DNA from 2 places in the Phyllobacterium sp. RCAM01083 genome. Region 2 is predicted to be linked to the other one. Evidence: riboswitches for the same ligand, from Rfam matches in the RefSeq annotation. Region 2 holds a riboswitch; the other holds the start of a gene.
The links. Region 2 has a riboswitch for S-adenosylmethionine ahead of ACZ25R_RS18205 (O-succinylhomoserine sulfhydrylase). Riboswitches for the same ligand answer to the same signal wherever they lie in the genome.

Region 1: linked by a shared signal. The riboswitch ahead of ACZ25R_RS20410 (homoserine O-succinyltransferase) and the one ahead of ACZ25R_RS18205 (O-succinylhomoserine sulfhydrylase) in region 2 are both predicted to bind S-adenosylmethionine.

What each region holds. Positions count from the first base shown of each region.
Region 1 covers NZ_JBVFZN010000005.1:2,764,802-2,768,007, forward strand. The annotation lists gene ACZ25R_RS20400 (dihydrodipicolinate synthase family protein) at 1-461, shown strand, start outside; gene ACZ25R_RS20405 (glutathione S-transferase family protein) at 548-1,165, shown strand; SAM riboswitch at 1,259-1,336, shown strand; gene ACZ25R_RS20410 (homoserine O-succinyltransferase) at 1,367-2,290, shown strand; gene glpD (glycerol-3-phosphate dehydrogenase) at 2,350-3,206, opposite strand, start outside.
Region 2 covers NZ_JBVFZN010000005.1:2,315,443-2,318,648, forward strand. The annotation lists gene ACZ25R_RS18185 (haloalkane dehalogenase) at 1-123, shown strand, start outside; tRNA gene ACZ25R_RS18190 (tRNA-Gly) at 185-258, opposite strand; gene ACZ25R_RS18195 (hypothetical protein) at 360-668, opposite strand; gene ACZ25R_RS18200 (2'-deoxycytidine 5'-triphosphate deaminase) at 749-1,843, opposite strand; SAM riboswitch at 1,927-2,006, shown strand; gene ACZ25R_RS18205 (O-succinylhomoserine sulfhydrylase) at 2,069-3,206, shown strand, end outside.

The DNA.
Region 1 (3,206 bases), 450 kb from region 2:
ACAACACCAGGGAAATCACCCTGCGCAACCGGCTGCCCGAGGGGGTCCTGTGCTTCACCGGCGATGATTTCAATTATGCCGAACTGATCGAAGGCGACGGCGCACGGTACAGCCACGCCCTGCTCGGCATTTTCGATGCGGTCGCGCCGCAGGCCTCGAAGGCACTGGCGCTGCTGGCAAAGGGCGAGACGACGGCCTTCCGCGCGGTGATCGAACCTACCGTGCCGCTCTCCCGAAAAATCTTCGAAGCCCCGACGCAGTATTACAAGGCGGGAGTGGTTTTCCTGGCCTGGCTCAATGGTCACCAGAGCCATTTCACCATGCCCGCCGGCATGCAGTCGGCACGCGGTATCGTTCACTATGCCGATATTTTCCGGCTGGCCGATCAGGCCAATGTTCTCGACAGGCCGGAACTTGCCACAAGCCGCATGAAGAGCCTGCTTCAGCTATACGGTCTCTGATATCCGGCTTCTGCTGGAGCCCCCTTGATCCCGCGGGCTTGCCGGGCGATTGTCCGTGCCGACTCGCTCCATCATCCGGGATTCTCATGAAGCTGCTTTACCAGACACACTCGCCCTACGCCCGCAAGATACTGGTCGCCATTCACGAAATCGGTCTGGCGGACAGTGTCGAGGTCATCCACCACGAAACCAGCCCGACCCGGCGCAATGAGGCGGTCTATGCGCTCAACCCGCTGGGAAAGGTTCCGGTGCTGATCGGCGAAGACAGCTTTGCGCTGTTCGATTCGGTTGCGATAGCGGACTATCTCAGTACCCTCCCCGGTGGCTCCGCCCTCATCCCGCCAAGCGGGAATGCACGCTGGGAAACACTGCGCCTGCAGGCGGCGGCGCAGGGCATTGCCGATTCCGGCATCGTGGTGCGCTGGGAAACCGAGCGACGGCCGGAGCCTCTGCGCTGGCCGACCATGCGCGATGCCCAGTTGCAGAAAATCATCGCGGCCTGCGATTTCGCCGAGAACGAAGCATCCCTCGAGGGCCTGCCGCGCATCGGCGAGATCGCCCTGGCGACAACGCTCGACTGGATCGCGTTTCGCAACATCTATCCGTTTGCTGAAGGACGCCCGCGCCTTGCCGCGTGGTATGCCGGCTATTGCCGGCGGCCATCGATGCAGGCGACCGCTTTTTCCGGTGAAACGCACGATTGAGACGGCAGTGAAACACTGTCTCATCTGGCCCATGCGGCGAGCGACAGCCCGCCGCATTTGAATCCGATAGCTATTTGCACAAGCATCCAGTATTGAAGAACCCGTGGTGATTTGGCCGGCCGGCTTGCAGCCACGTTAAAAAACTCGCTAAAGGGCCGCGTGCGGACCGGAAGCGATCTATCGGCTTTTTTGGTGACCGTGATGCCTATCAAGATTCCTGACAAACTGCCCGCCTTCGATACTTTGGTAAGCGAGGGCGTACGCGTGATGACGGAAGCCGTGGCTATCCGTCAGGATATCCGCCCGCTCCAGATCGGGCTGCTGAACCTGATGCCCAACAAGATCAAGACAGAATTGCAGATCGCGCGCCTGCTTGGCGCTTCGCCGCTGCAGATCGAACTTTCGCTGGTGACCGTCGGCAGCTACAAGCCGAAGAATACGCCCGAAGACCATCTCAGCGCCTTTTATGAGACATGGGAAAAGGCGCAGCACCGCACGTTCGACGGTTTCATCATTACCGGAACCCCCGTCGAGACAATCCCGTTCGAGGATGTCAGCTACTGGCCGGAAATGCGCGATATCCTGGAGTGGACGCAAACCAACGTCCATTCGACGATGAATGTCTGCTGGGGAGCGATGGCGGCACTTCATCATTTCCACGGCGTGCCGAAGCATGCGCTTGGCGAAAAAGCATTCGGTGTCTACAGCCAGAGAATCCTGAAGACAGCGTCGCCCTATCTCAACGGCTTTTCCGACGATTTCGCCGTTCCGATATCACGCTGGGCCGAGGTGCGGCCGGCGGACATTCTTGCGCGGCCGGAACTGACGCTGCTGGCACATTCGGAGGAGAAGGGAGCCTGCATTGTCGAAGATCCGCGGTATCGCCGCCTTTATGTGCTCGACCATCTCGAATATGATTCCGGTTCGCTGGCCGATGAGTATTTCCGCGATATTCAGGCCGGGGTACCGATCAACCTGCCGTTCAACTATTTCCCCGATGACGACACATCAAGGCGGCCGCCCAATCGCTGGCGCTCGCATGCGCATTTGCTCCTGTCCAACTGGATAAACGAGATTTATCAAACGACACCCTTTGATATCGGTTCAATCGGAAAATCCCGATAAACGACGGCCGGGCCAGCACGGCTGCCCGCCCTTCACTGCTGGATAGGGCAGCGTGGAGCCTATTCCGGCGCGGTGTCCGCTCGGCGCAGGACGGTTTTGGCCATGAAGGTTTCGAGGGCGGCGGTTTCTGCGCCGGTGACATGCAGGCCGACCTTGGTGCGCCGCCACAGGACATCCTGGGCGGTCATCGCCCATTCCTGCGCGATGAGGTAGCGCACCTCCGCCGCGTAGAGATCCCAGCCGAAATGCTCGCCGAGATCGGCGGGGGATGCCGCCGTGCCCAACAGCCCCCAGGCCCGCGTGCCGTAGAGCCGTACGAGCCGGTAGGCATGGCGCGGTTCGAGGAAGGGGTAGTCGGCTTGCAGCCGCTGCAGCTGCGCCGCAAAGCCGTCCGCCGGGAAATCGCCGCCCGGCAGCGTGCCGGCCGCCGTCCATGGCTTGCCCCTGGCCCCGAGCTTCTCCTCGATCTTCTCCAGCATGTGCTCCGCCAGCCGCCGGTAGGTGGTGATCTTGCCGCCGAATATGTTCATCAGCGGCGCCAGCCCCGCCGGCGCATCGCTTTTCAGCACATAGTCGCGCGTCGCCTCCTGCGCCTTCGAGGCCCCGTCATCATAGAGCGGGCGCACCCCCGAATAGCTCCACACCACATCGGCGCGCTGCACCGGTGCGGCAAAATATTCGCTGGCCGCCGCGCAGAGATAATCGGTCTCCGCAGCGGTGATCGTCACCTCGGCCGGATTGCCGTGATAATCCTGGTCCGTCGTGCCGATCAGCGTGAATTCCTGCTCATAGGGAATGGCGAAGATGATGCGTCCGTCGGTGTTCTGGAAGAAATAGGCGCGCGGATCGTCGAACTTTTTGCGCACCACGATGTGGCTGCCCTGCACCAGGCGCACATTGTGCGCCGCCTTGAGCC
Region 2 (3,206 bases):
AGGGCCAACTATGCCAACCTCAGCGTTGTCAATTGCGGTGCCGCCAAACACAATGCACCGGAAGATCAACCCGAGGAAATCGCGCAATCACTTGGCAAGTGGCTGGAGCAGATCAATATTTGACAACCGGGTCAACGCGAGGCGGCATCCCTGCTGCCGTCTTGCGTTCCATGCAAACAAGGGATGGAGCGGGTGAAGGGAATCGAACCCTCGTATGCAGCTTGGGAAGCTGCCGTTCTACCATTGAACTACACCCGCCTATGCCCGCGGACTTGCCTCGGGGCAGATAACCGGAATGAAAAGCAGCCGGGATCGATAGTCAACCGGATTCGCACATCACCCTGCAAACAGCGTGTATATCAGCTACGGCGCATGCGGCCGGCGATAGCGACAATGCCAAGGCCGATCCAGCCCAGCACCGCAATCAGCAGAAGCGGCGCGGCCGGGATCATCAGCCAGCCCAGCACACCCATCGTGTAAAGCGTATCGCCAATGTCGATGCCGCCCAGCAGACACGGGTGAACGCTGTTCTCATCCACCGTGCAGCCAAGCGTATTGGCGATCGCATAGGTCACCAGGACCGACAACAGCGGCAGCAGCGCAATGAACGTCAGAATGGCGAGCACGACAGCTGCTGCACGCCGTTTCGAGCCGGTTTTCCGAGGCATCGCAAACCTCCAATCCTGCATGACAAATCCCAGGAATACATCCAGGCCGTCAAATCGGCGTCTTGTCAATCAACCGCGGTTCACGAGCGGAAATGTTTGGAGAGTTTCAGGCCCTGCGCCTGATAGTTCGAGCCGAGGTCGGTGCCATAAAGGGCCTTGGGCCGCTCCAGCATATGCTCATAGATCAGGCGGCCGACGATCTGGCCATGTTCGAGAATGAATGGCACCTCGTGGCTGCGCACTTCAAGCACCGCGCGGCTGCCGGTTCCGCCTGCAGCGGTGTGCCCGAAACCCGGATCGAAGAACCCGGCATAGTGCACGCGGAATTCGCCGACCAGCGGATCGAACGGCGTCATCTCCGCCGCATAAAGCGGAGGAACATGCACGGCTTCACGCGACACGAGAATGTAGAATTCATCGGGATCGAGCACCAGTTCGCGCGCGCCGCGATCATGGATCGGCTCCCAGAAATCGAAGAGGTCATGCGCCCCGCGCTTGTCAACATCCACCACGCCCGTGTGGTGCTTGCCGCGATAACCGACGAGGCCGTTCGCATCGCCGGTCAGGTCGATGGACAGGGCAATGCCGCCGCCCGATATGTTCGGCGTGTCCGACGCCACGAGCGTCTCGCTTGCATGCAGTGCGGTCAGTTCCGTCTCGTCGAGCTGCGCCCGTCCGGTGCGGAAGCGTATCTGGGAGAGACGCGATCCTGCACGCGCCACAATCGGGAAGGTACGCGGGCTGACTTCGAGATAGATGGGGCCATTATATCCCGCCGGCACCTTGTCGAATTCCTGTGCCCCGTCAACGATGACGCGGGTGAAAATATCAAGACGCCCGGTCGAACTCTTGGGATTGGCCGATGCGGAAACCCCGGCAGGCAGCGCCAGGCTTTCCAGCAGCGGGACGATATAGACACAGCCGGTTTCCAGCACGGCACCGTGACTGAGGTCGATCTCGTGCAGCTTGAGTTTTTCCAGCTTGTTGATGACGGGGGTTCCGGGCCCCGGCATGAAACTGGCCCGTACGCGATAGGCTTTCGTGCCCAGGCGCAGGTCCAGGCTGGCCGGCTGGATCTGATCAGCGTCGAAATCACGCTCGGTTTTCAGTGCACCGGCCTGATGCAATGCCCTGATGCCGCTATCCGCCAGAATGCCCGCTTCACGTATACTCATATCGACCGCCGAAACCTCATATAATTTCCCAAAAGCTTTAGCGTCTCACCCGATTGACGCAAGCCGCCAAGAGGATTAAAGCAATTTTATCCCGTGGTGATTTGGCCGGCCGGCTTGCAGCCACGTTAAACAATTTGCTAAAAGAGGCCCGGTCTCGTCCGGCCTTTTTGCGATTCCCGCAAGGCCGGTTTTTTATTGGCCAGATTCTGGCAGATTGAGAAGACGATGACCACAACCCGTAAGCTGCGCCCCGCGACACAACTCGTTCATGCCGGAACCTTGCGCTCCGGTTTCGGTGAAACATCGGAAGCCCTCTTCCTCACTCAGGGCTTTGTCTATGACACGGCGGAAGCCGCCGAATCCCGCTTCAAAGGCGAAGAACCCGGCTTCATCTATTCGCGCTACGCCAATCCGACAACCGATATGTTCGAAAAGCGCATGTGCGCGCTCGAGGGCGCGGAAGATGCGCGCGCAACGGCTTCGGGAATGGCTGCGGTTGCGGCGGCAATCCTGTGTCAGGTCAAGGCCGGAGACCACGTTCTGGCCGCGCGCGCCCTGTTCGGCTCGTGCCGCTACATCATCGAGACGCTCCTGCCCAAATATGGCGTGGACTTCACCCTGATCGACGGCTCCAAGGCCGAGAACTGGGAAAAGGCCATCCGCCCGAACACCAAGGCGCTGTTCCTGGAAAGCCCGACCAATCCGACCCTCGAGATCGTCGATATTGCCGCCGTGGCCAAGGTCGCCAATTCCGTCGGCGCCAAACTGATCGTCGACAATGTGTTTGCGACCCCGCTGTTCCAGAAGCCGCTGGAACTTGGCGCCCACATCGTCGTCTATTCGGCCACCAAGCACATTGAAGGCCAGGGACGCTGTCTTGGCGGCGTCATCCTTTCCGACAAGAAGTGGATTGACGAAAACCTCCACGAATATTTCCGCCACACCGGCCCGGGCCTCAGCCCGTTCAATTCCTGGATCATGTTGAAGGGGCTTGAAACCTTGCCCGTCCGCGTCCGCCAGCAAACCGAAAGTGCGGCGAAAATTGCCGACTTCCTCGCGGATCATCCGGCAGTTTCCAGGGTTATTTACCCCGGCCGTGCGGATCACCCACAGGCGGACATCATCGCCAAACAGATGACCGGTGGTTCCACGCTCGTGGCCTTCGAACTCAAGGACGGCAAGAAGGCGGCCTTTGATTGCGAGAACGGACTGGAAGTGGTGCGGATTTCCAACAATCTTGGAGATTCGAAGAGTCTCATCACACACCCCGCGACAACCACGCACAAAAACCTTACAGATGAAGCACGTGCAGAACTTGGCATTTCGGACGGGCTGCTGCGCCTGTCGGTTGGCCTGGAAGATG